DNA from 3 places in the Rhizobium fabae genome. Region 2 is predicted to be linked to each of the others. Evidence: predicted binding sites of a transcription regulator. Region 2 holds the regulator's gene; each other region holds the start of a gene.
The links. The regulator PhoB, encoded in region 2, activates phosphate uptake and scavenging genes when phosphate is short. The targets are predictions, from matches to a motif close to TGTCATNNANCTGTCAT.
Positions count from the first base shown of each region.

Region 1: the regulator PhoB is predicted to act here: its motif matches at 8,325-8,341, upstream of EFB14_RS28545 (NAD-glutamate dehydrogenase).
Region 3: the regulator PhoB is predicted to act here: its motif matches at 6,506-6,522, upstream of EFB14_RS16120 (esterase-like activity of phytase family protein).

Region 1 covers NZ_ML133661.1:93,287-103,895, reverse strand. Annotated here, with positions in the region: gene EFB14_RS28590 (ABC transporter ATP-binding protein) at 1-60, opposite strand, end outside; gene EFB14_RS28585 (hypothetical protein) at 67-528, opposite strand; gene EFB14_RS28580 (alkaline phosphatase) at 629-2,383, opposite strand; partial or broken gene EFB14_RS33280 (hypothetical protein) at 2,453-2,683, shown strand; gene EFB14_RS28575 (aspartate-semialdehyde dehydrogenase) at 2,795-3,829, shown strand; gene EFB14_RS28570 (lytic murein transglycosylase) at 4,094-4,915, shown strand; gene EFB14_RS28565 (GGDEF domain-containing protein) at 4,967-6,586, opposite strand; gene EFB14_RS28560 (carbonic anhydrase) at 6,684-7,325, opposite strand; gene pdxY (pyridoxal kinase PdxY) at 7,397-8,272, opposite strand; gene EFB14_RS28545 (NAD-glutamate dehydrogenase) at 8,546-10,609, shown strand, end outside.
Region 2 covers NZ_ML133649.1:182,782-193,390, forward strand. Annotated here, with positions in the region: gene EFB14_RS12120 (GcrA family cell cycle regulator) at 1-346, shown strand, start outside; gene phoB (phosphate regulon transcriptional regulator PhoB) at 417-1,100, opposite strand; gene phoU (phosphate signaling complex protein PhoU) at 1,236-1,949, opposite strand; gene pstB (phosphate ABC transporter ATP-binding protein PstB) at 1,994-2,809, opposite strand; gene pstA (phosphate ABC transporter permease PstA) at 2,825-4,144, opposite strand; gene pstC (phosphate ABC transporter permease subunit PstC) at 4,141-5,622, opposite strand; gene EFB14_RS12150 (substrate-binding domain-containing protein) at 5,786-6,820, opposite strand; gene phoR (phosphate regulon sensor histidine kinase PhoR) at 7,102-8,325, opposite strand; gene ppk2 (polyphosphate kinase 2) at 8,568-9,449, shown strand; gene EFB14_RS12165 (regulator) at 9,489-10,609, opposite strand, start outside.
Region 3 covers NZ_ML133651.1:105,322-115,930, forward strand. Annotated here, with positions in the region: gene mprF (bifunctional lysylphosphatidylglycerol flippase/synthetase MprF) at 1-150, opposite strand, end outside; gene EFB14_RS16090 (mechanosensitive ion channel family protein) at 406-2,520, opposite strand; gene gnd (phosphogluconate dehydrogenase (NAD(+)-dependent, decarboxylating)) at 2,758-3,789, opposite strand; gene EFB14_RS16100 (SRPBCC domain-containing protein) at 3,904-4,386, opposite strand; gene EFB14_RS16105 (ArsR/SmtB family transcription factor) at 4,442-4,774, shown strand; gene EFB14_RS16110 (helix-turn-helix domain-containing protein) at 4,839-5,375, shown strand; gene EFB14_RS16115 (NAD-dependent epimerase/dehydratase family protein) at 5,473-6,456, shown strand; gene EFB14_RS16120 (esterase-like activity of phytase family protein) at 6,683-8,170, shown strand; RNA gene ssrS (6S RNA) at 8,251-8,409, opposite strand; gene EFB14_RS16130 (cell division protein ZapA) at 8,469-8,846, opposite strand; gene EFB14_RS16135 (DUF4164 domain-containing protein) at 8,862-9,137, opposite strand; gene tkt (transketolase) at 9,471-10,609, shown strand, end outside.

The sequences.
Region 1 (10,609 bases), on a different contig from region 2:
CGCCGGCGAGGACAGGCCTGGGAAGGTGACGGCAAGATTTTCGATATCGAGAGCGAGCATATCGGTTCAGACGGAGGAATATTCGGCTTGGCGGATGCGAAGCAGGCTGACGAAGCCGGTTTCCGGATCCGTCCAGGAGCCATATTCCAGTGTGCCGCGCACTTCGATCGTCTGGCGCGGCTGCACGAAGGTCTGCTTCTCCCCGAGGTAGACGACGACGATATTATCCGGCCAGTCCGCATCCGAGGAACAGAACGGGCAGAGCGACATCGGCACTTCGGTGAGCACGAAGAACTGCGCCTCGGCCTTCAGCGGCGGCGCCATGAAGCCCTTCATGCTGATTTCCTGGCCGGCAAGGCGCTTCACCTTGTCGGAGAATTCGAGGCCGAGCACGCCGAACTTGCCGTAGAGCTCGCCGAAGCTCAGCGAGGGATCGGCGGCACGAGCAAGAGAAGTGGTGAAGGGAAGCGCGACGGCCGCGCCGATCAGCCGGCGACGGCTGAGATGCAGCGAAGAGAATATGTCCATGGCGACCTCCAAAAAACCGAAGCCCGGCCGCGCAGCGGCCGGGACCATGATCGATGAAAGAGACAAGGCCGGCAAGCAGCCTCGTCAAATCAACTTAGGATCAGTTCGTCTGCTTGGAGCCGAGGGCAAAGGTATCGGCGAGTACACGATAGACGTCGCTCTGTTCCATGTAGCCATGGAATTCTTCCGAACCCGGGCCAGCCGACTGTAGGACGACGTCGTCGACCGCATGGACGCCGCTTTCGCTGGTCTTCGGAAGATTGCCCTGAACCAAGACCGCGCCGGGAACATCCTTGTACTGTTCGTTGGCGACATATTCCTTCTTTTCATTCTGGACAGCCGGAACGAACGGGCCGTCGAGCTTCGGACGGAAGGTCTCGTAGTGGTCAGGGCCGTTGTTGGCGCTGAGGAACAGGCGGCGGCTGACGTCGACCTTGTCGGGATAACCGTCGCCGTTTTCATCCTTGTAGTTCGGGAAGCCGGCTTCGGCGTAGGTCCCGACCTTTTCGCGCATCTCCGTGCCGGGCTTTTCGTCATCGACGGTGCCGATGATGGATACGCCGTGCGTGTGGTCGCCGGTGACGACGATCAGCGTATCGGGATGGGCCTTCTGGAATTCGCGGGCCGCGCCGATCGCCTGGTCGAATTCGATGGTTTCGAAGACGGCGCGATCCCAATCGAGCGGATGGGACATCTTGTCGATCGAGGAACCTTCGACCATCAGGAAGAAACCGTCGGGATTCTTGGAGAGACGGTCGAGCGCAACCTTGGTCATCTCGACGAGGCCCGGCTGGTTCGGGAACTTGTCGACGGTGCCCTTCTTCAGGAACTCGCGATCAAGGGTGACGTCCATGTTGCCGGTGTGGAAGAGACCGAGGAGATTGCCGTCAGCCGATGCATTGGCTGCAAGCTCGTTCTTGTCGGTCGCAAGCTTGTAGCCGGCTTCCTGGAACAGCTTGATGTAATCCTGATTGTCCTTGCGCTTTGAACCGGCGACTTCCTTGCCGAGGAAATAGGCCGAGCCGCCGCCAAGGAGAACTTCCGGCTTGACGTCGAGCAGCATACCGACGACATCGGCCTTGTCGCTGCGGTTGCGGGTGTGGGAAACGACTGCAGCCGGCGTGGCGTCCTCGACTTCAGCCGTCGCGACGATGCCGATGGACTTCTTGGTCGTGCGGCGAAGGGCTTCCGCGAAGGTTTCGACACGCGGGTCGTCAAGCGAGGCCGGCGTGCGGTCCGCGTAGACGCCGAGCGCGTTGACGGCGGTCTTATGACCCGTCATGTAAGCCGACATGGTGTTGGCCGAGTCCGTGGAAACCGCGTTCGTCGACGACGTGCCGATAAAGGCCATGCGGTCGAGGTCGTCCATGTTCAGGCGGCCGTTCGCCTTGCCCTCGGTCATGCCCTTGGACATGATGCGGGCGGCGGTGCGATGCGCAACAGAAAGCCCGTCGCCGAGCAGGAAAATGATGTTCTTGGCCTTCGGCTGGCCGGCGGTCTCGTAAACGTTCCAGGTGACTGACTTCGTTTCGTCGCCGGCGGCGACCTCGACCTTATAGGCGCCGGGCGCGGAAATCTTCAGACCGCGCAGCAGCAGAGCGGAGCCGAGAGCCTTGTCTTCCTTGCCCTTTTCCAGCTCGACGAACTGCGCCTCGCCCCCGAGAACGGTCTTGTAGTCCTGGCCGTTGACCGTGATCTTCACGTCTTCAGGCTTGACCTGCTTGTTGAGCTCGACCTTGAAATCGAACGGCGAACCGACGAGAATCGTCGCGCGATCAAGCGGATACACTGTCGTCGCCTGGGCGGCGCCCGCGAGGATGGTGGTGGCCGCAAAGGCGGCGAGAAGCGTACGCATGGAAAACCCCCGTTTTCGTTGCAGACAATTGTCAACCGGGCCGGGATACCTGCCGGGGATGACAACGGCATGACAAAAGGTCGCAGGGTCGCGGCCGCCGTGCCGACCTGAGGCCAGGCGCGCAAAAACCTTGACTCCTGTGGAAAACCTTCTAAGAGCAACAGCGGAAAAGGAATATCCATGGTTCGCGACGAACACGCCATTGCCGAATGCAATGACCGGGCACAGGTTGCCGGGGTGGATATTGCCGTTCCGGTTTCTTCCAAAACCAAGGCCAAAACGACGACGAAAACCGTCTGACGTCTCTGGCCTGCCGCTCTCTCCCCGGCTCGGCTGGGGACAGGAAGACGCGATCCGTCGCGCCTTTCCCCTCACCGGACAAGAGGAGAGAAGAGAAAGAGAGCTTGAGAAATGGGTTTCAAAGTAGCAGTTGCGGGAGCCACCGGAAATGTCGGCCGGGAGATGCTCAACATCCTCTCCGAACGAGGCTTCCCCGCCGATGAGGTCGTGGCGCTTGCCTCCGCGCGTTCGCAGGGAACCGAGGTTTCCTATGGTGACCGGACGCTGAAGGTCTCCAATCTGGAGAATTACGATTTCTCCGACACCGATATCTGCCTGATGTCGGCCGGCGGCGAGGTTTCCAAGAAGTTCTCGCCGAAGATCGGCCAGCAGGGCTGCGTCGTCATCGACAATTCGTCGGCCTGGCGCTACGACGCTGACGTGCCGCTGATCGTGCCGGAAGTGAACCCCGACGCCATCACGCAATTCACCAAGCGCAACATCATCGCCAACCCGAATTGCTCGACCGCCCAGCTGGTGGTGGCGCTGAAGCCGCTGCACGACTTCGCCAAGATCAAGCGCGTCGTCGTATCGACCTACCAGTCGGTCTCCGGCGCCGGCAAGGATGGCATGGATGAGCTCTTCAACCAGACGCGCGCCGTCTTCGTCGCCGATCCGATCGAGAACAAGAAGTTCACCAAGCGTATCGCCTTCAACGTCATCCCCCATATCGATTCTTTCATGGAGGACGGCTACACCAAGGAAGAGTGGAAGGTGCTGGCCGAGACGAAGAAGATGCTCGACCCGAAGATCAAGGTGACCTGCACGGCCGTGCGTGTGCCTGTCTTCATCGGCCATTCGGAATCGGTCAACATCGAATTCGAAAACGAGATCACCGCCGATCAGGCCCGCGACATCCTGCGCGATGCGCCCGGCTGCCTCGTCATCGACAAGCGCGAGAACGGCGGCTACATCACGCCATATGAATCCGCTGGTGAGGACGCGACCTACATCTCGCGCATCCGTGAGGATGCGACGGTCGAAAACGGCCTCAACATGTGGGTGGTCTCCGACAACCTGCGCAAGGGCGCGGCGCTGAACGCCATCCAGATCGCCGAGCTGCTCGTCAATCGCGGCCTCATCAAGCCGCGCAAGCAGGCGGCCTGATACCATTTGTAAACCATAACATGCTAAAGCCCTGCTGATGATGGCAGGGCTTTTTGCCGAGTTGAGGATGCGCCCGTCTATAAGCATCTGCTGAAAGGTGATCGTGACAAAATCGCCTTCGGCTGGCATTCTTGCCCGGCGTCAAGCAATGCATGCCGCCTAACCCGTGCATGGGTGAAGGCAGTATGAAACGAAGACTTGAGGCGCGTCGTACATTCCCATGCGAGGCGACGCGCTTTAGCAGATCGGAAGCGGGGTTTCTCGATGCGCATGACAAAGTTGTTTCTGGCGGCCGCCGCGGCGATGGGCGTCCTCCATGCGGTACCGGCGTTCGCGCAGGGCGCGCAATGCGGCAATACCAGCGCCGGCTTCGAGGCCTGGGTTGCCGATTTCAAGCAGACCGCAGCGGCCAATGGCGTCAGCCAATCGGTCTTGAGCCGCGCCTTCGCCAATGTCAGCTACAACAAGCCGACGATCGCCGCCGACCGCGGCCAGAAAAGCTTCAAGCTGTCCTTCGACGCGTTCATGCAGAAGCGCGGCGGTGCCGCCGTCATTTCCCGCGGCCGTTCGATGAAAGCCGCCAACCAGGCGCTCTTTGCCTCGATCGAGCGCCGTTTCGGCGTTCCGGCCGGCCCGCTGATCGCGATCTGGGGCATGGAAACCGGTTTCGGCAGCTACATGGGCAACCAGCACACGATGTCGGCTGTTTCCACCCTTGCCTATGACTGCCGTCGTTCGGATTATTTCACCGACCAGCTCTATGCCGCACTCCAGCTCGTCTCTGAGGGTTATCTGAGCCCGCAGGCCAGGGGCGCTGCCCATGGCGAAATCGGTCAGACGCAATTCCTGCCGCGCAATGTCGTACGCTTCGGCGCCGACGGCGATGGCGATGGCCGTGTCGATATGGTCGGTTCCCGCGCCGATGCGCTCGCGTCGACCGCGAATTTCCTCAAGGGGCATGGATGGCGCCCCGGCGCCGGCTATCAGCCGGGAGAACCGAATTTCGTCGCTATCCAGGGCTGGAACGCCGCAAGCGTCTATCAGCAGGCGATTGCCTATATCGGCCAGCAAATCGACGGCAGATAAGCCATCATCGATAAGGATATCCGGAAACGCCGCTGCGATATGCGGCGTTTTTTATATGCGGGAATCGAAACCGCCGCCCGATGCCGTCTTGCGTCGATCCTCCTGCGTCATCACGGGCACGGTCGGTCCCGAGACGACGCAATTGCGGCCGGAGGCCTTGGCGGCATAAAGCGCCAGGTCGGCGCGCTTGACCAGGTCCTCGAAGTTCCGGTTGAAGGCTTCGTTTGCCCGGCCGGCGCATCCGAAGCTCGCCGTGACCTTGATAAGATCGCCGCCCGGCAAAGGGATTTCCGCCGCTTCGATCGCCAGCCGCACGCACTCTGCAACGGTAGCGGCGTCGTCAGGCGTCGAATCCGGCAGAAGCGCCAGGAACTCCTCGCCGCCATGGCGCACCAGCAGATCGAAGGACCGGAAATTCTCGCGTGCGACGCTTGCGACATGCCGCAGCACGGCGTCGCCGGCATCATGGCCGTTGATATCGTTGATCTTCTTGAAATGATCGAGGTCGAAGAGCACGACGGAGATCCAGCGTGACCCGTGCTCGGCCTGCGTGAGAAGCGCCGATGCGGCGACCTCGAAGCCACGCCTGTTGTAAAGGCCGGTCAGAAGGTCGGTTTGGGCGGCATTACGCAACTCGCCCACCAGCATCTCGCGATCCCGCGTCAGCCGGTCGATCAGGCGCAGGCCCCTTGCCGCCAGCAACGTCACCAACGTGGCGAGAATGAGCAGACCGGCGCACAGCGAAAGAATCAGCGTCAGGTGAATATGCGAGCGCGTCGAAAGGCTTTCACCGGTCTCGTGAATGTCTCTCGCCGCCTCGACGATCTTCTGCTGCAGAAAGGCCATCCGTTCGTTCTGCGCGGCCGCCCAGATGTCGCGCACGGCGTGTGTCGGCCGTGATCCGGCAAGGATGGAATCGGTGATCGCATTCGCCTTCACCTGGCTGGCGTGAGCGAGATAGGCGACGATGTCACGCGCAGTCGGCGCGGAGGAATGGAAAACCATATGCTCCATGCCCTCGCCGATCATGACCTTGCCCTGCACGAACAGCTCCACCGGAAACCTGGCGGAAAGGCCCTGGTCGAGGTAACGGGTGCCGACAATGGTGATCAGCCTTTCGCCGTAATAGGTCAGCAGGATGCCCATCAGCTGGTTGGATTTGTCCAGCAGCACCGGATCGCTGATCAAAGGTGAAAGCGCATCGACGATAGCCAGTTGTTTGAGAGCCGCGAACCAGTAAATGGAACCGGGATCGCTGTGGGCATAGCGACCCTGGTCGACGGCGCTGCGTGTGGCGACGATGCGGCTGTAGGCAAGGCTGAGAGTCGCCAGTTCGTCGGCCAGCCCCGCGTCGAGCGTATCTCGCGAGGGTAGGCTGGCATAGAAAGCCCGGCGCTCGTCATCGAGCGTCACTCGGCTTCTCTGCATGTCGATGGCAGTCCGGTCGCTGGGATGGGCGAGGTAGCGGCGGGTAGCGCCGATTTCGCTCAGGATCTCCGTGGCGGCGATGGACCCGCCACGGGCGAGCACATCGGCAAACTGCCGGTCCTTCTCGAGATCCCTGTATTGCTTGACCGAGGATCGTATAACGACGATGCCTTCAATAATCATGAAGACGAAGGGCAGCATGATAGCCGCCAGGATGACCCTTTTGATGGTTTCGAACTTCATCGCCAATCGCCACGGTGAGCAAAAACGTCGGTCGTGCGCAACCAATTGACGACGAGCTTATCAACAATTCTTAAAAAAGTGATAAAGCGGCGCGTCCCTAGATTTCGGGACGAATGAAGTCGCGCGTCTCGGCATCCATGACCCAGAGTTCACCGGTCGAGATGTCGAACCAGGCGCCGTGAAGATGCATTTTTCCCGCTTCCTCGAGCGCCTTGATGTCAGGGAAGGTTCTGAGATTATTGATCGAATTGCGGATGGAGACACGCTCCAGCGCAGTCTGCCGTTCGGCGGCCGTCATCACGTCGTTGCTCTGGATCTGCTCGGCGGCAGGTTTGACCAGCGACATCCAGCGGCCGATGAAATCGCCGGGCGACAGCGGCTCGGCATTCGGGTCGAGCGCTGCGCGAATGCCGCCGCAGCGACCATGGCCCATCACGACGATATCGGAGACCTTGAGCGCCTGCACCGCAAATTCGAGCGCCGCCGACGTCGAATGGAAATGACCGTCCGGCTCGTAAGGCGGCACCATGTTGGCGACGTTGCGGATGACGAAGAGCTCACCCGGGCCGGCATCGAAGATCAGCTCCGGTGCTGCACGCGAGTCCGAGCAGGCAATAACCAGCGTGTGGGGACTCTGACCGTTTTCGGCAAGCTGCCGATACCTGTCGCGGGCGTCGGCATAACGCCCGTGCATAAAGTTGCGATAGCCGTCCAGAAGAGGTGTTGGAAAACGCTGCATGCTTCTGGATTAGCGCGCACGAACGACAAGATCAACTGTTGCACTGCAAAATGCATGCATCGGCAAATGCGTCATTTTTTCCGTCGCTGCGCCGGGTGCACAAGCCGGCGCATCTGCACCATGGCCATTGGCGTCGAGAGACTGGAAGCATCGCTTGCCAACATCAACTCATTGCTGCCGCGTTTGACGGCGCGCGCAAGCACCTCGAAGACGCTGGCGGTGGCAAGCTGCAGCGCCTTTTCGTCCTCGAGACCGGACAGCAGGCGCGACAGGAAGACGGCGGCGAGCAGGTCGCCAAGACCGTTCGGCGGGTTTTCGACGACGCGGTGCTCGGCGAGAAGCGCGTGACGGCCTGAAAGATAAAGATTGCCGGTACCACCCGCCATCATCGGCACGGCCGAAGTAACGAGCATGCGCGATGGCCCGAGCGCCAGCGCCGCCTCCATGATCGCGCTGTTGTCTTCGAGCGCCGCACCCGAAAGCCAGGCGAGCTCGTAGCGGTTCGGCGTCGCGAGCGAGGCGAGTGGGATGAGATGGTCGCGAATGGCCTCGGCGGTCGTTTGCGGCACGTAGAGGCCGCCGAGATCGCCCATGACCGGATCGCAGACATAAAGCAATTCAGGATTGTCTTGTCTGAGCGCACCGATCAGCCGGGCGACGGAGCGCGCCTGGGCGGCATTGCCGAAATAGCCGGACAGCACCGCCTTGACTTCGCCGATCCACGGCGCGCGGATCAGATCGTCGATCGCCGCGTCGAAATCGGATTCCGCAAAGGTCAGCCGCGTCGAGCGGCCATGGCCGGGATGCCAGGGCAGCACGACGGTCGGGAGCGCCCAGACCGGATGACCGAGCGTCTCCAGCGCAAAGACGGCCGCCCGGTTTCCGACCGAGCCGCGCACCACATGGCTTGAGATGACGAGGACTGCGCCCGCTGCATTTTCCGACATGATATCAAGGTCCGAATGATGATGGCGTTTGATGATCTTTTTGACGCCACGCTGTCAACCATTCTTCACGCGAGCATGGAAATGTGTGGCGAAACGAAATGCCGGAAGAGGACCTTCCATTCGTTTTGGCCATAAAAGCGGAAAATCTTCAAAAATTTCTCATTTTCAACGTCAAAAAGTATCAAAACGATCCTGCAAGCCTCTATTTTAGAGATTTTTTCGAGGAATCTTCTGATAGCTTGCAGAAAATCAGATCATCGCGGGAGGCGATTCATGGCTGCCAGAAACAATCCGAAACGAGAAAAGCAGATCGAGAGCGCGCGTAAGATCGCCAAGGCGACAAGCGAGGCCCATCTCGATCCGGAAATTCTCTTCGGTCGGGCCAGCAATGACGATCTCGAACTCTATACGCCTGAGATGCTGGCGCTCACCGCCGTGCATTCGGCCAAGGAACTCGCCGCCTGGAACGGCAAGGCGCCGCGCGTCAGCATCGACACCATTGCCGATGTCACGCCTGACGGCACCGCCGTCTCGGTGCTTTCGGTCACCGACAGAAACATGCCTTTCCTCTATGAATCGGTCATGGGTGAGGTGACGAGCACCTACCGCGACCTGTTCATGGCCGTGCATCCCATCCTGGTAATCGAAAAGAGCAAGGCACCCGCGCTTTATTCCGCCGATCATCCGAGCGATCCGGCCGCGCGCGTCAGCCATATCCAGCTTCATATCGCGCCGCTCAATTCCAGCCAGGCCGCCGATCTCATCAAACGCGTACAGACCGTGCTCGAACAGGTCCGCCTGTCGGTCTCCGACTGGAAGCCGATGCTTGCCAAACTCGATGGCGTGATCGCCGAGCTTGCGGCCAATGGCGCCGGCCGCAGGAAGGCCGAACACGCCGAGGCGATCGCCTTCCTGAGCTGGCTGCGCGATGAGAATTTCACCTTCCTCGGCATGCGCGAATATGTCTATTCCGGCAAGGGCGCCGACGCCAAGGTCGAGCGTGACAAGGGCGCTGGCCTCGGTATCCTCTCCAACCCCGACGTCCTCGTGCTGCGCACCGGCAAGGACGCCGTGACGACGACGCCCGAGATTCTCGCCTTCCTCGACGGCCCGGACTTCCTCATCGTCACCAAGGCGAACGTGAAATCGATCGTCCATCGCCGCGCCTATATGGATTATGTCGGCGTCAAGCGCTTCGATGCCGACGGCAACGTCACCGGCGAGCTGCGTATCGTCGGTCTTTTCACCTCGACGGCCTATACGTCGCTCGCCTCCGAGATCCCGCTGCTGCGTTCCAAGATCGAGAAGGTGAAGGAGCATTTCGGCTTCGACCCGATGAGCCATTCCGGTCGCATGCTCGACAACACGCTGGAATCCTATCCGCGCGACGATCTCTTTCAGATCGACACGACCTTGCTTGCGAGCTTTGCCGAACAGATCAACGATCTGGCCGACCGGCCACGCGTGCGCGCCCTGCCGCGCATCGACCATTTCGACCGCTTTGTCTCGGTGATCGTCTACGTGCCGCGCGAGGAGTATGACTCGATCGTGCGCGAGCGGATCGGCACCTATCTGAAGACCGTCTATGACGGCCGTGTCTCCGCCTATTACCCGGCTTTCCCGGAAGGCGGCGTGGCGCGCGTGCATTTCATCATCGGCCGCTCCGGCGGCAAGACGCCGCGCATTCCGCAGGCGAAGCTGGAGCAGACGATCCGGGAAATCACCGCACGTTGGGACGATCGTTTCGAGGCGCTGGCCGGACCCAAGGCGCCGAAACTATCGGTCGATCAAGCCTTTCAGGATTCCTTCACGCCGGAAGAGACCGTGGCCGACCTCGCCGATATCGGCGCTTGCGCGGCCGACGAGCCGCTTCGCATCCAGTTCTATCATCGCGAGGAAGAGCAGGGCCGAACCCTGTCGCTGAAGATCTTCCACGCCGGCGGCCAGCTGGCGCTATCGCGCCGCGTGCCGCTTCTGGAAAACCTCGGTTTCAACGTCGTCAGCGAACGCACCTTCGACATCGGAGTGCCGGTGGCCGATGGAGAAACTAAATTCGTCGTGCTGCACGATATGGAACTCGAGGCCCGCAACGGCGGCGAAATCGACCTGCAGCGTTACGGCGCCGCCCTTGAGGAAGCTTTCGTCGCCGCCTTTGCCGGTACGATCGATAATGACAGCTTCAACCGGCTGATCCTGTCGGCCGGGCTTTCGGCGCGTGAAGCCAACGTGCTGCGCGCCTATGCGCGTTATCTCCGCCAGGCCGGCATTGCCTATTCGCAGGATTATATCGCAACGACGCTCGACAAATATCCTGCGATCGCCGCCGCCATATTCCGT
Region 2 (10,609 bases):
CGCGACATCGGCGCCGCGCGCACCGAACTATGCCTCGCGCATCGCTACCCGCACCGTTACCCGCCAGCAGGGCGCAACGATGCTGAAGGAAGAGATCGAGATCGAAACGATCGAGGAAATGGAATACGTGCCGGCCGGCAACGTGGTCGTGCCGATTTCCCGCCGCCTCGGCCTGACGGAACTCACCGAACGCACCTGCAAGTGGCCGGTCGGCGATCCGCTGAAGGACGACTTCCACTTCTGCGGCTGCGAATCCCCGGACAATTCGCCCTATTGCGGCTATCACCAGAAGCTGGCCTACCAGCCGGTCAATGAGCGCCGCAGGGCGGCCGCGCGCATCAGCTAAGCGAGCGAACATTGTCACATGAGAAACGGGCCAAGCGGCCCGTTTTTTTATGCGATTGGAATGGAAGCCGTCAGGCTTCCATCGAATAACCGGCGCCGCGGACGGTGCGGATGACGTCCTGCATGTTGGAAAAGTTCAGCGCCTTGCGCAAGCGGCCGACATGGACATCAACGGTGCGCTCGTCGACGTAGATATCGTGACCCCAGACGCCGTCCAGAAGCTGCGAGCGGGAGAAAACCCGGCCCGGCGACGACATCAGGAATTCCAGCAGGCGGAATTCCGTGGGGCCGAGGCGGACTTCGCGGCTCTTGCGATGGACGCGATGGGTTTCGCGGTCGAGTTCGATATCGCCGCATTTCAGCACCGTGGACAGAACTTCCGGACGGGCGCGGCGCAGCATCGCCTTGACGCGGGCGACGAGCTCGGGCGTCGAGAAGGGCTTGACGACGTAATCGTCGGCACCCGTCGAAAGCCCGCGCACGCGCTCGCTCTCTTCGCCGCGCGCCGTCAGCATGATGATCGGCAGGCGCTCGGTTTCCGGCCGCATGCGCAGGCGCCGGCAGAGCTCGATGCCGGAGACGCCGGGCAGCATCCAATCGAGGATGAGAAGATCGGGCGTGCGCTCCTGAAGCCTGATTTCGGCCTCGTCGCCACGAAGGATGGTATCGACCTCGAAGCCTTCTGCTTCGAGATTGTAGCGAAGAAGCACGCTGAGGGCTTCCTCGTCTTCAACAACTGCAACTCTCGGGATCATGCGTGTTGGTCTCCTCGCGCACGATCCTTAAACCGGGGGTGATTTAAGCACGGGATCTTGCGCAAAATCAGAAAGTGGCTGCGACCTCTTTGCGCGCCCGGATGGGCGCGCACGCAATCGGCAGGTCCGGAACCGTTATTCCGTCACAGCGCCAACGGTGTTGGCGCTGTCGTCCTTTGGACGATCGCCTTCCGGCTGCGCACCTGTCGCCATGTAGAAGATCGTCTCGGCGATGTTGGTGGCGTGGTCGCCAATGCGCTCGATGTTTTTGGCACAGAAGAGGAGATGCGTGCAGCTCGTAATGTTGCGCGGATCTTCCATCATGTAGGTCAGGAGTTCGCGGAACAGCGAGGTGTACATCGCGTCGATCTCGTTGTCGCGTTCGCGGATCGCGTTCGCCTTGTCGGCGGAGCGATTGGTGTAGACATCGAGCACTTCCTTGAGCTGGACGAGCGCCAGTTCGGAGAGATGCTCGAGACCGCGGGCGAGCTTGCGGGGAACGCCGGTGCTCTGCACGGCGATGACGCGCTTGGCGGTGTTCTTGCCGAGATCGCCGACACGTTCGAGATCGGCGGCGATCCGGATCGAACCCATGATTTCACGCAGGTCCGAGGCCATCGGCTGACGGCGGGCGATGGTGACGATCGCCTTGTCGCCGATTTCGCGTTCGGCGTGATCGAGGATCACATCGTCGGAGATGACCTTCTGCGCCAGCGCGGTATCGCCGTTGACCAGCGCCCGGACGGATTCGCTGACCATCTGCTCGGCCAGGCCGCCCATCTCGGAAATCCGCCTGGACAGGAACTTCAGATCATCATCATAGGCAGAAAAAATATGTGTCGATGCCATGGGGCTTTATCCTCGAATAACGGGAAGGCTTGCTGTCGCCAAAATCAGCCGAAGCGACCCATGATGTAGTCCTGGGTGCGCGGATCGTCGGGATTGGTGAACATCTTGTCGGTGTCGTTCTCCTCGACGAGGTTGCCGAGGTGGAACATGGCGGTGCGCTGCGAGACACGCGCGGCCTGCTGCATGGAGTGGGTGACGATGACGATCGTGTAGTTCTCGCGCAGTTCGTGGATCAGTTCCTCAACCTTGGCGGTGGCGATCGGGTCGAGCGCCGAGCAGGGCTCGTCCATCAGGATGACTTCGGGGCTGACAGCGACGGCGCGGGCAATGCAGAGGCGCTGCTGCTGACCGCCGGAGAGGCCGGTGCCGGATTCGTGCACGCGGTCCTTGACTTCGTTCCAGAGGCCGGCACGCTGCAGGCTGGTCTCGACGATCTGGTCGAGATCGGCCTTCGACTTGGCAAGGCCGTGGATGCGCGGGCCGTAGGAGACGTTTTCATAGATCGTCTTCGGGAACGGGTTCGGCTTCTGGAAGACCATGCCGACGCGGGCGCGAAGTTCGACGACGTCGATATCGGGATCATAGATATCGTCGGTGTCGAGCGTGATCTTGCCGGTGACGCGGCAGCCGTCGATCGTATCGTTCATGCGGTTGAGGCTCCGCAGGAAGGTCGACTTGCCACAGCCCGAGGGGCCGATCAGCGCGGTTACGGTGTTTTCGCGGATGTTCAGGTTCACATCGAAAAGCGCGCGCTTCTCGCCGTAGTAAACCGAGACATCCTGTCCGATCATCTTATACGGGACGTTGCTCATCTTCTGATCCAGCGCCTTTTCAACTGCTGCTTCCGTCAACATGTTCATGATGTTTAACTCCGTTTACCAGCGGCGCTCGAAGCGACGACGCAAGAGGATGGCGCCCATGTTCATGACGATCAGGAACAGGAGCAGGACGATGATGGCACCCGAAGTACGCTCCACGAAGGCACGTTCGGCCTCGTTTGCCCACATATAGACCTGCACGGGCAGGGCCGTCGAGGGTTCGAGCGGCGTCGCGGGTGCATTGGCGACGAAGGCGACCATACCGATGAGGAGCAGCGGCGCGGTCTCGCCGAGCGCGTGCGCCAGGCCGATGATCGTGCCGGTGAGGATACCGGGCATGGCGAGCGGCAGAACATGGTGGAACACCATCTGCATCTTCGAGGCGCCGAGGCCGAGCGCTGCAGCGCGGATCGACGGCGGCACAGCGCGGAGGGCGGCGCGTGTCGCGATGATGATCGTCGGCAGGGTCATCAGCGTCAGCACCAGACCGCCGACCAGCGAAGCCGAGCGCGGCAGGCCGACGAAGTTGATGAAGACGGAAAGACCGAGCAGACCGTAAACGATAGAGGGAACAGCGGCGAGGTTGTTGATGTTGACCTCGATCAGGTCCGTCAGCTTGTTCTTCGGCGCGAACTCCTCGAGATAGATCGAGGCGGCGACGCCGATCGGCAGGGCAAGCACGAGCACGATCAGCATCAGGTAGAGCGAGCCGATCAGGGCGACGCCGAGGCCCGCGGCCTCCGGACGGCTGGAATTGCCGTTGACGAAGAGGCCGGTGTTGAACTGCTTGTGGAGAGCGCCGCTCGCCTTCAGCTCGTTCATCCAGGCAACCTGCTTGTCGTTGACCTTGCGGTTCTTCTCATCGACCGAAAGGTCGATCTGGCCCTTGTTGGCACTGTCGACATTGGCGTCGGCGAGCACCGTGACGTTGACCGTCTTGCCGATGATCGAAGGATCGGCAACGACCATGTCGCGCAGCTGGATCGGCGCACCCTTGGAGAGCATGGCGGTCGCATCGCGCACATCGGGACGGCTCGAAGCATTGATGTTCAGCTGCTTGACGATCGAGTCACGCAGGAGAACCGGATAGTTGGCGGCGACCAGAACCGAAGGGTCGGTGGCGCGCTTGTTGTCCGGGTCGATCGTCTTCTCAACAAACTCGATCGGCAGAGTGATCGCGGTCTGCTGGAAGGCGGTGTAGCCTTTGCCGATCACCGTCCACAGCAGGATGAAGAGGAAGACCAGACCGAAGGTGATGGCGGCGATGCCATAGGCCTGGAACCGGCGTTCGGCGGCGTAACGGCGCTTGATGCCGATATCGCGGCGCGCAGGCGCTTTGGAAACGGTGACGCCGGCGGGAGAAACAATATCCGTCATTCGTACTGCTCCCGGTATTTGCGCACGATGTAGAGCGCATAGATGTTGAGGCAAAGCGTGATGCAGAACAGCGTGATGCCAAGGGCGAAGGCAACCAGCGTCTGCGGCGAGGTGAACTCAAGGTCGCCGGTCAGCTGGTTGACGATCTTGACGGTCACCGTCGTCATCGGCTCGAAGGGATTGATCTGGATGCGGGCGGCCACACCGGCGGCCAGCACGACGATCATGGTTTCACCGATGGCGCGCGAGGCGGTCATCAGCAATGCGCCGACGATGCCTGGAAGGGCTGCGGGCAGAACCACTTTCTTGATGGTTTCCGAGCGCGTGGCACCGAGACCGAGCGAACCGTCACGCAGCGCCCGCGGCACGGCGGTGATGATATCGTCCGACAGCGAAGACACGTAAGGGATCAGCATGATGCCCATGACGATGCCGGCCGTCAGAACGCTCTGCGCCTGAATGAAGTTGGTGTAGCTGCCGGAGAGCAGGCCGCTGATCTGGGCGGAGAAATCGCGCAGGAACGGGCCGACGGTAACGAGCGCAAAGAAGCCGTAGACGATCGTCGGAATGCCGGCGAGCACTTCGAGCAACGGCTTTGAAATCGCGCGCACCTTCGGCGAGGCGTATTCGGCCATGTAGATGGCGGCGAAGAGACCGACCGGCACGGCAACCAGCATGGCGACCAGACCGATATAGAGCGTGCCGAGCAGCAGCGGGATGAGGCCGAACTGGCCGAAGGACGAGCCGCCGGCGCCGGCGAAGCGCGGATCCCAGACGGTGCCGAAGAAGAAATCGACGGCCGGAACGACCGCAAAGAAACGCGCGGCTTCCGACAGCATCGAAAGCACGATGCCTATCGTCGTCAGGATGGCGATCGACGAGGCGAGCAGCAGGCCCCAGAGCATGACGCGCTCGACACGGTTGCGGGCGCGGAAACGCGGAGCAATGGCGCGCAGCGCATAGAAGGCGCCGGCAATGGCGAGAGCGAGGACGATCACCGTCATAGCGAGACGGCTCGTCATGCTCATGGCGTTGAGCTTCTTGGCGGCATCAACCATGTAAGGCTGCGGCTGACCGGCGAGCGGCACACCCTTTTCGCTGAGCTTGGCCTGCAGGGCGGCCGGATCGGTCGCCACTGCCGCCGCTTCGTCGGCGGTCAGCATCGTCAGGCCTCGTGCGACCGTCGCCACCATCGAATAGCTCAGATCCAGCTCGACGGCGGCTTGGGCCTTGACGTCGTCAGGGAAAGCGCCACGAACGGAGGACTGGATGATGCCGGGGCTGACGGAAAGCCAGACGCAGAGGACGAGGAGGGCAGGAAGAAGCGCCCAGATCGCCGCATAGGCGCCGTAATAGGCCGGCCGTGAATGCAATGCAGAGGATCTGCCTCCGGCAAGCGCCGTGGCACGGCTGCGCGCGACCAGATAGGCGGCGGCGCCGATCACCACAAGGCACAAAAGTAGGATGGATGTGCTCATTCGTTACGTCCCCAGGCTCACAGCCCCCAAGCCCGGCAGCTTCATCAGCTTGCCTTCGGCTTACAATCATGCGGAATGAATTCAATCCTGCGACGGACATGCCGGCGGCAGGGAGATAAAGCAATGCCGGCGCGGGCCTGAAGGCGCCGCGCCGGCATTGTCATTACATGGACTTGCCGGCTTCGACGTCCTTGCGGATCGCTTCGCGCTCAGCATCCGGAGCGGCAACGAGGCCGTATTCAGCGAGCGGGCCGTCGGGGCCGATCATCTTGTCGGATACGAAGAAGTTGACGTATTCCTTCAGGCCCGGAACGGCGCCGAGATGTGCCTTCTTGACATAGAAGAACAGCGGGCGGGAAACCGGATAGGTGCCGTTGGCGATCGTTTCGGTCGACGGAACGATGCCGCTCATGCTCGCAACCTTGAGCTTGTCGGCGTTGTTTTCATAGAAGGAAAGGCCGAATACGCCGACGCCGGTCTTGTTGGCGGCGATGCGTGCGAGGGTTTCCGGATAGTCGCCGTCGATGTCGACTGCAGCGCCGTCCTTGCGGACTGCAACGCATGCCTTGCCCTGGGCGGCCTTGTCGGAGATTTCCTTGGCGATGACGTCAAGAGCGCCCGAAGCCTTGCAGCCGGCGGCGAGAACGTTCTGTTCGAAGACTTCGCGCGTGCCGTGCTTTTCGCCCGGGATGTAGGCAGCGATATCAACAGCCGGGAGCTTCGGGTTGACTTCCGACCACTTCTTGTAGGGGTTGGCGACGAGCTTGCCGTCAACGACGACCTGGGCTGCGAGGGCCTTGTAGATGTCGGCCGGAACGTAAGCAACGTCGGGGTTGGACGAGTCGGTTGCGAAGACGATGCCGTCATAACCGATCTTGACTTCCTGGATGTCGGTTACGCCGGCAGCCTTGCAGGCTTCGGCTTCATTCTTGTTGATCGGACGCGAAGCGTTCGCAACGTCGATGGTGTCTTCGCCAACGCCCTTGCAGAATTCCTTCAGACCAGCGCCCGTGCCGCCGGATTCAACGACCGGCGTTTTGAAGTTGGTGAAGGTTTCGCCGAAGGACTCGGCGACGATCTTTGCGTAAGGCAGGACGGTGGACGAACCAGCAACCTGAATCTGGTCGCGGGCGACGGCAGCGCCAGCGAAAGCAGCAGTTGCAGCGAGCGCGGCAACGGTGAGCTTGAAGGTGTTCATGTAAATCTCCCGGCATTTGGGCTTGTGTGAGTGCGGCCTATGAGAGGCCCTCGCAGTGCCTTTTTTCATCGGCGGGACTCTCTTAGCGCTTTAAGCCTCGTCCTTTTATGTCAAACTGATGAAACATTTGTGACAGTTTAAGCTATTGATTTATAATTCGAAATTATAACTCGGCCGATTAATCGTGTCAGCGAGCAGAAGAGTTCGGCGGTCAATCTACCTCGCGTTGTATAAACCGGCTGCATATTGGCGACGAGAGGAGGACGACTGCCAACACATTGTCAGAAGCGAACTGTAAAATCCGTGCCCTTGCCGACTTCCGATTTTACGATCAGCCGCGCCCGGTGGCGTGTGAGGATATGCTTGACGATCGCAAGGCCGAGGCCGGTGCCTTTCTTGGACCGGCTATCCTCGATACTGACGCGATAGAAACGCTCGGTCAGGCGCGGCACGTGCTCGGCCGGTATGCCGGGGCCTTTGTCGACGATGCTGACCTCCACCGGGTTGCCCGCGCCGTTCTTCAGCCAGACATCGACGATTTCGCCCTCCTGGCCGTATTTGCAGGCATTTTCCATCAGGTTCTCGAAGACCTGGACAAGCTCGTCGCGGTCTCCAAGCACCTCCACCTTGCCGTCGGGCAAATGCAGGTTGATGTCGACGCCGACGTCCCTGGCGAGCGGCACCAGCGAGTCCCTGACATGGCCGAGCAGCGGCACCAGATCGATCTTCTCGTCAGGCGCGATATGCGATTTCAGCTCCAGGCGGGAGAGCGACAAAAGGTCGTCGACCAGCCTGCTCATGCGCGTCGTCTGATCGAGCATGATGTTGAGAAATTGCGCCTGCGCCTTCGGATCGTTCTTGGCCGGCCCCTGGATGGTCTCGATGAAACCGCGCAGCGATGCGAGCGGCGTGCGCAGCTCATGGCTGGCATTGGCGACGAAATCGGACCGCATGCGGTCGATGCGGCGGACCTCTGAAATATCGCGGAAGGAGAGGATGAAATAACGCTCGCGCAACCCCTCCTCGGCCTCGAATTCGACGGGGGCGCTGCGCACGATATAGACCCGCTCGGAGGGCAACCGCTCGGAATGCTCGATCTGGTTCGGCGCATTGGTGGCGATGGTTTCACGAACCATGTCGAGAACGCCGGGCGAGCGCAGGCGGGCGGAAATGTGGGCGCCGAGCGTCACCTCGCCGAAGGCTTTTTCGGCGGCGCGGTTCTGGAAGAGCACCGAGGCATCGTCGGACAGCACCATGACGGGGATATCGAGGCCAGCGAGCGTGGCCGACACCTCGGCCAGGCGGCTCGGCGGCGCCTCCGGCTCGATCTCCACCGGTTCGACGGCTTCGGCCTTGATCACCGGCGCCTCGTTGAAAAGCGCGGTCAGGATCATGGCGAGGAGCAGGATGAGCACGGCCCATTTGTTCATGCCGGCGGCGAGAGCCACGAGGGCGCTCAGGATCGCCGCGAGCAGCACCGGCCGTTCGCGCCGGATGCGCGCCAACAGGCTCTTTGTCCACGATGTTTCGTCTTGCAAGTGCCCTCGCGGCGTCGATTCGTTTATCGTCATATTGAACTCTGCCTGATAGCGGCAATTCATGACAGAAGTTTTCGGGCAGTGTCTCCGATGCGAAAGGCCGCAGCAAAAATCCGCAAAAAACTCCAGGCCAAAAGCGAAAGATTTGATTTTCAACGGTAAATATGTTCGCCTGCGGCAGGAGAAACAAGCAGGCGCAGGAGGACCATATGGACGAGGACGTCGAAAACAGAGCCGTGGAGCTGGATATCCGGGACAAGAAACGCGTCTTCGATGTCGACGATCCCATCCTGCCGGACTGGGTGGAGGAAAAAGCGCTGGCATCCGGCGATTTTCCCTACAAAAAGAAGCTTGCGGAAGAGGACTATCTGGAGCAGCTGGAAAAGCTGCAGGTGGAACTCGTCAAGGTGCAGTTCTGGCTGCAGGCGACCGGCAAGCGGGTGATGGCGCTGTTCGAGGGACGCGACGCGGCCGGCAAGGGCGGCGCGATCTCAGCTTCCTCGGCGCATATGAACCCACGCCTTGCGCGTGTCGTGGCACTGACCAAGCCCACCGAACGCGAGCAGGGACAATGGTATTTCCAGCGCTATATCGCGCAGTTTCCGACATCAGGCGAGTTCGTGCTCTTCGACCGCTCCTGGTACAACCGCGCCGGCGTCGAGCCGGTCATGGGCTTCTGCACGCCGCAGCAATATGAAGACTTCCTCAAACAGGCGCCGCAGCTCGAAAAGATCATCGCCCATGAAGGCATCTTCTTCTTCAAATTTTATCTCGATATCGGCCGCGAGATGCAGCTCAAGCGCTTCCACGACCGCAGACACGATCCGCTGAAAGTCTGGAAGCTGTCCTCGATGGATATCGCGGCGCTGACGAAATGGGGCGACTACAGCGCCAAGCGCGACCGGATGCTGAAGGAAACCCACGCGGATTTCGCGCCCTGGACTGTCATCCGCGCCAACGACAAGCGGCGAGCGCGCCTGGAACTGATCCGCCACATGCTGAACAGGATGGATTATGACGGCAAGGACAAAAAGGCGCTCGGCACAGTCGACGAGCAGATCATCGGCTCCGGGCCTGGCTTTCTGAAATAACGCCTTCCGAAATAGACCGGTGCTTGGCGGAAAGCCGCATCACTGCCCCGGCAGGATGCGGACCGCGAAGAGGTTGATGCCACGCGCCTTGCCGTCGAGATCACTGTTGATCGTCAGCGTGCCCGGCGAATTCGGCGCCAACGACCGGTCGAACTTCACCTGCAGCAGCGCATCCGACTTTTCGCGGGTGACGCTGAAGCGATGGCGGGCGCAATTTCCGAGCGATTGAAAATTGCATTCGACGGTGACTTGCGTCGGCTCGTCGCTGGTCGACTGCAGGGTCAGCGCGATCGTCGAGGATTTGCCGGCGAGCTGCTGCAGCACCGACGCCGGCACGCTGATCGAGATATTGCCGTCGGCCGCACCGCTCTCGGAAATCAGGCGGACGGCGGGGCCGTCATTCTCGGTGATTTTTTCGGTGCGCGCCCGCCGACCGTTCTGGATTTTGTCGGCCTCATCAGGCTTGAACACGGGGATCCAGTCCGCCGAAAAACTGTTCTGCGGGTCGATGGTCACGGGTTCGTCGGTGTGGGAGCCGGTGTTTGCGGCGCCATCGTTCTTGGCGCTATCGTCATTGCCGGTGAAATCCTCGGGCTGCGTGCTTGCCGGCGGATTGGCGACGCTGGTGTCGCGCTCGGCCGCCGTCAGGAGCAGCCCCGACGTATGCGCCCACCAGGCGCCGATGCCGATGAAGGCAAGCAGCACGCACCAGACGAGAAGCCTTGAAAAGAACTTGCGCGGCTTGCGCCGGCCGGCAGCCCGCTCCGGGCGGAAATCCATGTCTTTGGCGCGTTGGCCGCGTTGCAGCCGCTCCTCGCCGACTGGGGCGGCGGCCAGATGATCGGTATTGCTCGCATGCACGTCATCGAGGCTCGAATCGTCGCCGCGACGCATGATCACGTCGGGGGCGCGTGTCTCGCCGGAGATCATGGGGCTGTCGATATCGTCCACGTCAGGCCGGTGAACCGGAGCCGGCGGCATTTCGACGACCGGCGGCACAGGCACTTCCGGCGGCCTCTGGCGGGGGTGGAGGCGATCCCGCTCCTCGCCTTCGATGGCGTGAATGGTGCTTTCCAGGCGATGGCGGTGATGGGCGACGACCTCGGCATCGGTGATATCCTGCTTGCGCAGGCCGGCTTCCAGCGCCTGGCGGGCGGACT
Region 3 (10,609 bases), on a different contig from region 2:
CTCGTTGGTGAGCTGCATAATCGCGTAACCGACGAGGCAGAAGACCACCAGTGTCGCTGCTGCCGTCAGCGGCGTCCTGTAACGTCTGAAAAGCCCGAGGAAAAAACCGTCCGTCTCTTCCATTTCTTCCAAATTGTCGTGACCCGACATCTCTTACCTGCGCGCAATTTCCAGCTGGTGGGGAATCATTTCCGAAATGACGTAACATAAGAGGCATATAAGCTCTATGAAGCCCTGCCCGACGCTACCCCAGCCCGCCGCCTGCGCCTCCATCATCCTCAATTGGGGCGAATTTGCGCAGGCGCGCTTAACATCACATTGCATTTTCGTAAGTTTACGAATGCCTTGCCGCCATGACGGAGATTGGAATGTGCGGAGGAGCCGGCATGCAGAAGGCGCCTGCCCTCATGCGGCCGGTTCACTGCCGGCCCGTGCATGCGCAGCGTAGCGCGCGACGGCAGCATCCACATCCGCGTCGCGATCACCCGCCACCTGCACCGTCGGCACGGCGAATTCGATGCCGTTTTCCTTGAAGGCATTGCGGATCATCGCCAGCGCGTTGCGACGGATGACGAATTGTTCGCCTGGTTTCGTCATCATCGACAGCCGGATCTCGATCGCGAATTCGCCGAACTGCTCGACACCCTTCATCTTCAACGTCTCGATGATATGAGGGCCGAATTCCGGATTTTCGAGCAGCGTTTGTCCGATCTGCTTGATCACCTTCTTCGCTTTGACGAGATCGGTGTCGTATTTGACGTTGAGGCTAATCTTGTCGATCGTCCAGTCGCGGTTGAGGTTCTTCACCGCGCCGAGTTCGCCGAAAGGCACCGTCGTCAGCGGCCCGCGATGGTGTCTGAGTTTCACCGAGCGCAGGCTGAAGGCTTCGACCACACCCTTGTGGCTGCCGCTTTCGATATATTCGCCGACGCGGAAGGCATCGTCCCAGAGATAGAACATGCCGCTGATGACGTCCTTGACGATCGTCTGCGCGCCAAAGCCGACCGCGACGCCGACGACGCCGGCACCGGCGATCAGCGGTCCGATCTCGATACCGAGGCCCGAAAGCACCATCAGCGCAGCGATGACGGCGATCACGACGGCAAGGATGTTGCGGAAGATCGGCAGCAGCGTCTGCATCCGCGCGCGTTTGGCCTTCTCCTCGTCCGTGGCAGCGCCGTCCAGGGGCGAGTCGAGCAACTGGCCGTCGATATAGGCTTTTACCACGTGCCAAAACAGGTCGGCCGCCAGCAGGATGACGATACCGCCGATGACACCGCGGGCGATCTTGTCGACCATCGTGTCGCCGGCGGCCATCGTGTCGGCGCCGACGCCGAGCATCCGCCCGAACCAGACGGCGGCAACGGCTATGATCAGCGCACGCACGCCGCGGTCGAGCAGCACGGTCGCAATGCGGCGCGTGGCAAGGAAACTCGCTTCGGTCTGCTGCAGCGACTTCACCGCGAGCGTCGAGACGGCGAGCACCCGCGGCAACAGCAGCGCGTAGACGCCGAGCCAGAGCAGCCAGTTGAAGCCCGAGACCCAGAGGCTCCAGAGCAGCAGGAAATAGACGGTGAGCGCCCAGGAGATCCCGTGCCCGCGCTTTTCGTCCTTGTTCGGCCGCGACCAGACCGCCTCGATCGCGATGAGCAGCAGGCCGATGCCGAGGATGTAGCCCACGAGGAGCCGGACGCTCGGGGAATAGCCGAGCGGCTCCATCGACTGGATCACCGCCCAGCCGAACACGAAATAGATGAGGAAGGTTGCGCAACGGCGATACCAGAAGAGTGCGACGGCATGCCCCGGCATATCAGGAGCGGTGATGCCCTGCCGTTCTTCCTCGGCCCGCGCCAGTCCGATGAGATCGACCAGCACACCGCCGAGGCAGATCGTAAAGCGCTGGACGATGAGTGCAACGACACAGACAATCGCAATGCTCTGGCTGAACGGTGGCCAGCCGAGGCTGAGAAGCGTCAGCACCGTTGCTGCTGCAAAGATCAGCGCCGGGATGACGCGCGGCGCCAGATGCATGCCCGCCATGTGCTGGAGCCGATAGCGACGGCGACGGAAGGCATAACGGGCAATGCTTTCGACGATCCCGCCGAGCAGGAAAATCCCCAGGAACTGCGTTATCATGCGTGTCCAGCCATTGGCTGCGATTTCACCCATGAGCAGCGAGGACGCATTGCCGATCTGCGAAGGCAGCATCATCGCCGCATCGGAGACCATCGAGACATGCCGGCGGGCATGCTGCAGCAGGCCCGACAGGACCGACATCTGGTTTTCAGCCGCCGCGTTTGCCGCAGGCGTCGCCGCCATCTGCGTCGACATCCATTGCTTGACCTCGGGCGTCTGCATCAGCTGCATCATCTCACGCACCTGCGCCGGCGGGGTGGTCGCGACTGGCGCTTGGGCGGGTGGCGTCTGGGCAAAGCCCGGTAAAACCGCCCCCACAAGCGCAATGAAAGCCAGCACACCCGATATGGCGGCCTTCAAGCCCCCTGCCCTGCCACGCGCCATGACCGCCTCCAATGGAGTGCCGGCCGCTTGGACGAAGCAGCCTCGACATTTCCCTTTTCAGCAATGGATACTCGCGACCGGTGCCGCCAGCAAGCCGTAGGCAAACCATACCGATGGCTAGTGCATGCCGCCCGAAAATGCGCCGCAGCCGATGTCGCCGCCTCCCAGGCCGGGGCCGTTAGGCCCTGGCCTCAGAATGACGGCGTTGTTCGAAACGACTGGGGGAGCTGCCTGCCTTCAGGATTTCGGAGCCGGCTTTTCCACGTGGCCGCCGAAGCCCGCGCGCATCGCCGACAGCACCTTGTTGGCGAACTCGTCATTGTCGCGCGAGGAGAAGCGGCCGTAGAGCGCAGCGCTCAGCACCGGCGTCGGCACGCTTTCGTCGATTGCCGCCATGATCGTCCAGCGGCCTTCGCCGCTGTCGGAGACGCGGCCCGCATATTTCGACAGCGCCGGATCGGCATGCAGCGCATCGGCCGTGAGATCGAGCAGCCAGGAAGTGATGACACTACCGCGGCGCCAGACTTCCGAGACGTCCTGCAGATTGAAGTCGTATTGGAAATGTTCGGGGTGGGCGAGCGGCGCAGTTTCCGCATCCGCGACGTGCGAGGCGGCGCCGATATTGGCGTGTTTCAGGATGTTCAGGCCTTCGGCATAAGCAGCCATCAGGCCGTATTCGATGCCGTTATGCACCATCTTGACGAAATGGCCGGCCCCGTGCGGGCCGCAATGCAGATAGCCTTGCTCGGCGGTGCTGGCCGCAACTGCTTCGGCGGTGCGGTTCGGCGAGGCTTCCGTGGTGCCCGCGCCGGGTGCGAGCGCCGCAAAGATCGGGGAAAGGTGCTGGACGGTGCCCTTCTCTCCGCCGATCATTAGGCAGTAGCCGCGCTCGAGGCCGAAGACGCCGCCACTGGTGCCGACGTCAACATAATGGATGCCCTTGCTGATGAGCTCAGCGCCACGGCGAATGTCGTCGTGGTAATAGGAGTTGCCGCCGTCGATGACGATGTCGCCATTTTGCAAGAGCGGCACCAGGCTCGCCAGCACCTTGTCGACGATCGCCGCCGGCAGCATCAGCCAGATCGCTCTGGGATGGGTGAGCTTCGAGACGAATTCTTCCAGCGAGGCGCTGCCGGTCGCGCCGAGGCCCGCGAGCTCGGCAACGCTTTCCGGCCTGGCGTCATAGACCACGCATTCGTGACCGCCCCGCATCAGCCGCTGGACCATGTAATTGCCCATGCGGCCCAAACCAACCATACCAAGCTGCATAATGAATCTCCCGGAATGAGATGAAGTATCGACTCGGGAAATTAGCACCCGCAGTGTGACAGGCAAGCGAAGTCTGGCGATGCGCCGCCGATCTCCTCGAGGCCGGCCTGCTGGTCAAACATCCGGCGCGCTCGCCGGCTCACCCTTCATTTCGCTGAGATACATGCCCTCGCGCAGGTTGATGCCGTATTCGACAAAAGCCTTCATGCTGCAAAGCATCTGCGTCCAGCCCTCGCAGTTGAGATAGGTGCCGCGCCGGCCGGCCTCGTCATCGCGCCAGCCATTCTCGGCGATCGTCACCAGCGTGCCGCCATCCTCCAGCGGTTTGAAGTTCATCTCCACCAACGTCTTGTACCTCGTCTTGTCCTCGGCGGTGCCGCCGTCCCAGCGCAGCACGATGCGGCTTTCCGGTACGAGTTCGACCACCTCGACCGCCGCATCCTTCCACCAGGTCACCGTCGTGCCCTGGACGAGCGGCCCACTCGCCCCGCCGATCGTGGTGAAATAGCTGCTGAGCTTCTTCGGGTTGACGACGGCATCGAACACGTCGGCGACGGGACGGCCGATGCGGCCGGAAACGCGGATTCCGAGAGACATGATACTTCTCCTCTTCTCCATTGCACCTGATATCATCATGTTATAAAAACATAACATGTTAAGCGAATCACAAGACGATCCTGTTTTCAAGGCGCTGGCCCATCATCGCCGTCGCGAAATTCTCGACCTCCTGAAGGACGGTCCCCGCACGACAGGTGCACTTTGCGAGACGTTTCCCGAGATGGACCGATGCACGGTGATGCAGCATCTGAAAGTGCTGGAGGAAGCCGACCTGGTCATCGCCAGGAAGGAAGGCCGCGAGCGCTGGAACCACCTGAACAGCTTGCCGATCAAACATATCTACGACCGCTGGATCAGCGCCTATGCCGGCCATGCGCTCTCGATCCTCGACCGATTGAGAAGTGATTTGGAAAGCCAGCCGGAATAACGGAGCAACTTGTCTCCCGGTTCGCTGAAAGCGTAAGCTGGCGAAAATATGGGGCGCAGGACAGATGACGATATCGGGGACTGGCATACGCCGTATGCGGCTGCTACGCAGCATGAAGCAGCAGCATCTCGCCGAACTCCTCAGCGTCAACCAGGCGACCGTTTCGCGTTGGGAACGCGGTCAGCTCGCCCTTTCGCCCGAGCAGGCTGTCAGGCTGGAGCGGATTTTCGCTTCGCCGCCGCATGTCTCGGCCGATGCGGCACTGAAGCGGCTGGTCGAGGATTCCATCCGGCCGGTGCATCTGATCTGCGACGTTACCCACCGGCTGCTGTCCGCCTCCCGCTCGCGCCAGGCGGAATGGCGCGCACCGCTCGCCGCCTTTCTCGGCCGCTCGCTTTTCTCCTACGCATCCGCTGAAATCGCCGCCAACGAACAGTCTCTGGAGGAGCGTGGCTGGCATGAAGGCAGGCTCCTGTCACTGACGTTTGAAACCGGCGCTAACGACAATGCATTGATGCCGATCGCAGCCGGCCGGGTGACGTGGGACCGGATCACGCTTTCCGACGGCAGCGCCGGCCGCCTCGTCACGACAATCGACTGAGCCTGCAGCTTTCCTGCATTCCCCTGCATAATTTATGCGTTGTCTCCGGACACCGGTCTTTATAGCGTCCGCCGCCGAAGGGTCAGGAGAGGATGCGATGACGATACTGGTGACGGGAAGTGCCGGCCATCTCGGAGAGGCGCTGATGCGCACTCTGAGGGCGGAAGGCCGGTGGGCGCGCGGCATCGATATCAAACCATCGGCATTTACCGACATGGTCGGCTCGATCGGCGACCGCGGCTTCGTCAGCCAGGCCATGTCTGGCGTCCGCCATGTCATCCACGCCGCGACGCTGCATAAGCCGCATGTGGCGACCCACGGCAATCGCGATTTCCTCGACACCAATGTCGGCGGCACGCTGAACCTGCTCGAAGAGGCCGCCGCCTCCGGTGTTTCAAGCTTCGTCTTCACCAGCACCACCAGCGCCTTCGGTGCCGCATTGACGCCGGCCGCCGGCGAACCGGCGGCGTGGGTCACAGAGGACGTGCTCCCTGTTGCAAGGAATATCTACGGCGTGACCAAACTCGCCGCCGAAGGCGTCTGCGAACTCTTCGCCCGCAAGTCCCGCCTGCCTGTTGTCGTTCTCCGGACCTCGCGCTTCTTCCCGGAGACCGACGACGATCCTGATATTCGAAACCGCTATTCGGCTGACAATGCTCAGGCCAACGAGCTGCTCCATCGCCGCGTCGACATCAGCGATGTGGTCGCTGCCCATCTTCTGGCGCTCGAAAGGGCGCCGGCAATCGGCTTCGGCCGCTACATCGTCTCTGCTACGACACCGTTTTCGTCAGGCGATCTCGCCGAGATCCGGCAAGGCGCGCCTGCTGTTGTCGAGCGGCTGTTTCCGGGTGCCGGTGCCCTCTATGCCGAACACGGCTGGAAAATGTTTCCGACGCTCGATCGCGTCTATGTCAACGAACGCGCTAGGCGGGACCTCGGCTGGCAGCCGCGATATGATTTCCGCTTCCTGCTCGATTGCCTGCGCGACGGCAGGGAATGGCGAAGCCCGCTGGCGCTCGATGTCGGCTCCAAGGGTTACCACGACGAGGTCTTTGCCGAAGGGCCCTATCCGGTCGGTTAGAGCTGCTGCACAAAAGCGCGTAGCGGTTTGCGAACCAGTTTCTCAAAAACGTCATCCAGATATCACGATCCCGCCTTAGACCGTTAGCCGGGCATATTGGGGGACGAAAATCCGGGGCTTGTTCTGCCCTGAGGAAATTCAATCCAAAGCCGGATTCATTTGAAGCGGTGTCGAGCTTGCATGCGGGCACCGTTGCAAGAACGCTTTTTGACCGAGAGGCTATTTCATGAAGAACGTCAGACCATATGCATCGCGGCTGTTCGCCGCTATTCTCGGGGCATCCGCCGCCATTCCGGCCGTTGCGAGCGCTGAGAATTCCGCCACCGTCGGCAGCCTCACCTTCGTCAACAAGGGCCTGGTCGGCGTCGGCCGCATCCCGGCCAACCAGCGCGACAAATTCGGTGAAACCTTCGGCTCCGGCTCCGGCATGGCGATCGATCCCGCCGCCTGGAGCCGCGACGGCGCCAGCTACAAGGGCACGCTCTACCTGCTGCCCGACCGCGGTTACAACGTCGCCGGCACCGTCGATTATCGCCCTCGCCTGAACACCATCTCGATTGGCCTGACCCCGACCGCTCCGGGTGCAGCACCCGAGGCCGGCAAGGAACAGTCGGGCGTCGACGCAAAGCTTGCCGATTCCATGCTCTTCCTCGATGACAAGGGTGGGGACATGACTGGTCTCGATCCGGAATCCGGTGTCCGCCCCGCTGCCGGCAGCTTCCCGCCGCTGCCGCAGGCGGTGAACGGCAAGATCGCGCTCGACAACGAGGCAATCATCCGCATGGCCGACGGCACCATGTTCGTCAGCGACGAATACGGCCCCTACATCTATCGCTTCTCGGCCGACGGTCATCTGCTCTCGGCCACCCAGCCGCCGAAGTCGCTTTTGCCGATGCGCAAGGGCGCACTGAGCTTTGCCTCCAACAATCCTGGCCCCGGCGCCTCCGCGCCCGATCCGAAGGACCCGGAGACCGGCCGCCAGAACAATCAGGGTCTCGAAGGCATGGAGATGACGCCTGATGGTAGGTTCATCATCGCTGTACTTCAGTCGGCGGCCCGCCAGGACGGCGGCGATTCCAGCTCGACCCGCCAGAACACCCGCGCCATGGTCTATGACGCCGCCGACCCCGATCATCTGAAGCTGGTGCACGAATATGTCGTGCCGCTGCCGGTCTTCAAGGATGCCAAGGACAAGACGACGGTCGCCGCAGAGAGCGAAATCGTCGCCCTTTCCGACAAGACCTTCCTGATGCTCTCCCGCGACAGCGGCAACGGCCAGGGCGTGAAGGGTGACACCTCGCTCTACCGCAAGATCAACGTCGTCGATCTTTCCGCCGCAACTGATATCGCCGGCAGCGATTTCGACGCCGGCAAGCCGATCGCGCCGAAGGGCGCCATCGATCCCTCGCTGACGCCGGCAACGCTGACGCCCTTCATCGACCTCAACGACAAGGCTGATCTTGCCCGTTTCGGCCTCCACAATGGCGCACCGAACGACAAAAACAATTTGTCGGAAAAATGGGAAGCCATGGGTCTCGCAAGCGTTCTCGATCCGAACCTGCCGGACGACTATTTCCTGTTCGTCGCCAATGACAACGACTTCCTGACGCAGGACGGCTTCCAGGTGGGCGCAGCCTACAAGGCGGAGGGCGGCGCCAACGTCGATACAATGTTCCAGGTCTTCCAGGTCACGCTTCCGGGCCTGAAGAAGTAATAGACGCGTTGAAAGGGGCGGACGCGCAAGCCGCGTTCGCCCGCCACATCAGGCGTATTTGCCGACGATAAAAGGGAAGGGTGCGATCCACGACCACCGGTGGATGTTTACGATCCTGGGTGCCTACAAACGTAGGTGGGCGCCGTGTGTCCAGGCCCACAGGCCTGGCCAGGGACAGCTCCCTTTGGATCGAGTATGGCCCCAGGGATTGTGGTTCCTGTCGAGAGGCGCAGACCGCATCGCGATATATAAGGTCGTTTGCGCTGACGCGCCAGTGGCGACGGCAGGCCGTCCCTATTTAATTGAGTTCGGGCGCCGCGCGGCCATTCAGCTTGTCGGTGATGCCGCGGATTCGGCTTGACACTTCGCTCAACGCCGCAGCCAGGTTTTCCTCCGTGCGTGCTGTCGCGGCAAGCACGGTGTCGCGATTGCCGCGCAGCGACTCGAGTTCGGATTCCAGCCCGGCAACGCGGCGCGTCAGCTCGGAAATCTCGTCCATGATCATGATGCCGGCCATGACGGTGATCCTGAGATCGCCGATTTCGCCGAACTGACCCTTGAGATGGGCGACATAGTGGTCGAAGCGGATGGCGAGATCGGTCAGGTGTTCCTCCTGCCCTTCCTCGCAGGCCATGCGATAGGCCTTGCCGTCGATCGTTACCGTCACCTGCGCCATGCCATACTCTTTCTATCAGCGATCCAGAACAGCGCGGATCGTTTCCATCGCCGTCACCAGCCGCCGCGACACCTCGCGGTTGACCTCCTCCAGCCGGTTGGCACGGAATTCAGCCTGGTCGAGCTCCTGCGCCAGCCGCGAACGGTCGGCATGCACGCGCCGAACCTCGCCCTCGATCTCGCCCTGCTCACGCTGCCGCTCGATGCGCATGTCGACGGCATTTTCGAGGTTCGAAATCGCCTGTCTCAGCTCGTTGAGCGCTGCTTCCATGGTTTTGCCCGTGGGCGTCATGCCTTTTCGATTCCCGTGCAGGATCTGCGAATCGGCCCTCTGCGCCGATCCTGTCATATCAAGAGGATATGCAGCTCGCCGACGGCCCGTCAATAAATCCCGTCATCTGCCCACCGGCCTATCTTGTGGATGAATGCTTTCCGCACGTCCGCGACGCAAGATTCGACTTTTGTGCAACCGCGCGATCAAATGTCAAAAAACACTGCGGGCCACCCGGATTTGGCCCGCCATTTATTGACTTGCCAGCCCCAACTGCTATGTCTCAGCCGCTTTCACTCGATGGTCTTGGAGGCTCGAGGCCATCCCCCGACACCCGGAGTTTGCAGAAAAGCCATGACCTCTCTCCAACAAAATGACCGGATGGCGAATGCGATCCGCTTCCTCGCCATGGATGCCGTTGAAAAGGCGAATTCCGGCCACCCTGGCATGCCGATGGGCATGGCTGACGTGGCAACGGTCCTTTTCACCAAGTATCTGCGCTTCGACCCCAAGAAGCCGCATTGGCCGAACCGCGACCGCTTCGTTCTTTCCGCCGGTCACGGCTCGATGCTGCTCTACTCGCTGCTGTATTTGACCGGTTACCCCGACATGACGGTCGAGGATCTGAAGCAGTTTCGTCAGCTCGGCTCGAAGACCGCCGGCCATCCGGAATACGGTCATGCCACGGGCATCGAAACCACCACAGGCCCGCTCGGCCAGGGCATTGCCAATGCCGTCGGCATGGCGATCGCTGAGCGTAAGCTGCGCGAGGAATTCGGCGCGGAGCTGCAGGATCACTATACCTACGTCATCAATGGCGACGGCTGCCTGATGGAAGGCATCAGCCATGAGGCGATCGCGCTTGCCGGCCATCTGAAGCTGAACAAGCTGATCCTCTTCTGGGATAACAACTCGATCACCATCGACGGCGCCGTCTCGCTGTCGGACTCCACCGACCAGATCGCCCGCTTCAAGGCTGTTCACTGGAATACGATCGAGATCGACGGTCACGACCAGGCCGCCATCGCCGCTGCGATCGAAGCCGCCCACAACTCCGACCGCCCGACCTTCATCGCCTGCAAGACGATCATCGGCTTCGGTGCTCCGAACAAGCAGGGCTCCCACAAGGTGCACGGCAACCCGCTCGGCGCCGAGGAAATCGCCGCCGCCCGCAAGGCGCTGAACTGGGATTACGAGCCCTTCGTCATCCCCTCCGATCTTCTTGAGGAATGGCGCGCAGCCGGCACTCGTTCCGACAATATCGTCAAGGCATGGGAAGAGACGCTTGCCAAGTCGCCTGCCAAGGCCGAGTTCAGCCGCCGTTTTGCCGGAGACCTGCCTGAAGGCTTCGACAAGGCCATCGACGACTACAAGAAGAAGCTTGCCGAAACCAAGCCGACGATCGCCTCCCGCAAGGCATCCGAAGACGCACTTGAAGTCATCAACGGCTTCGTGCCGGAAACGCTCGGCGGCTCCGCCGACCTGACGCCGTC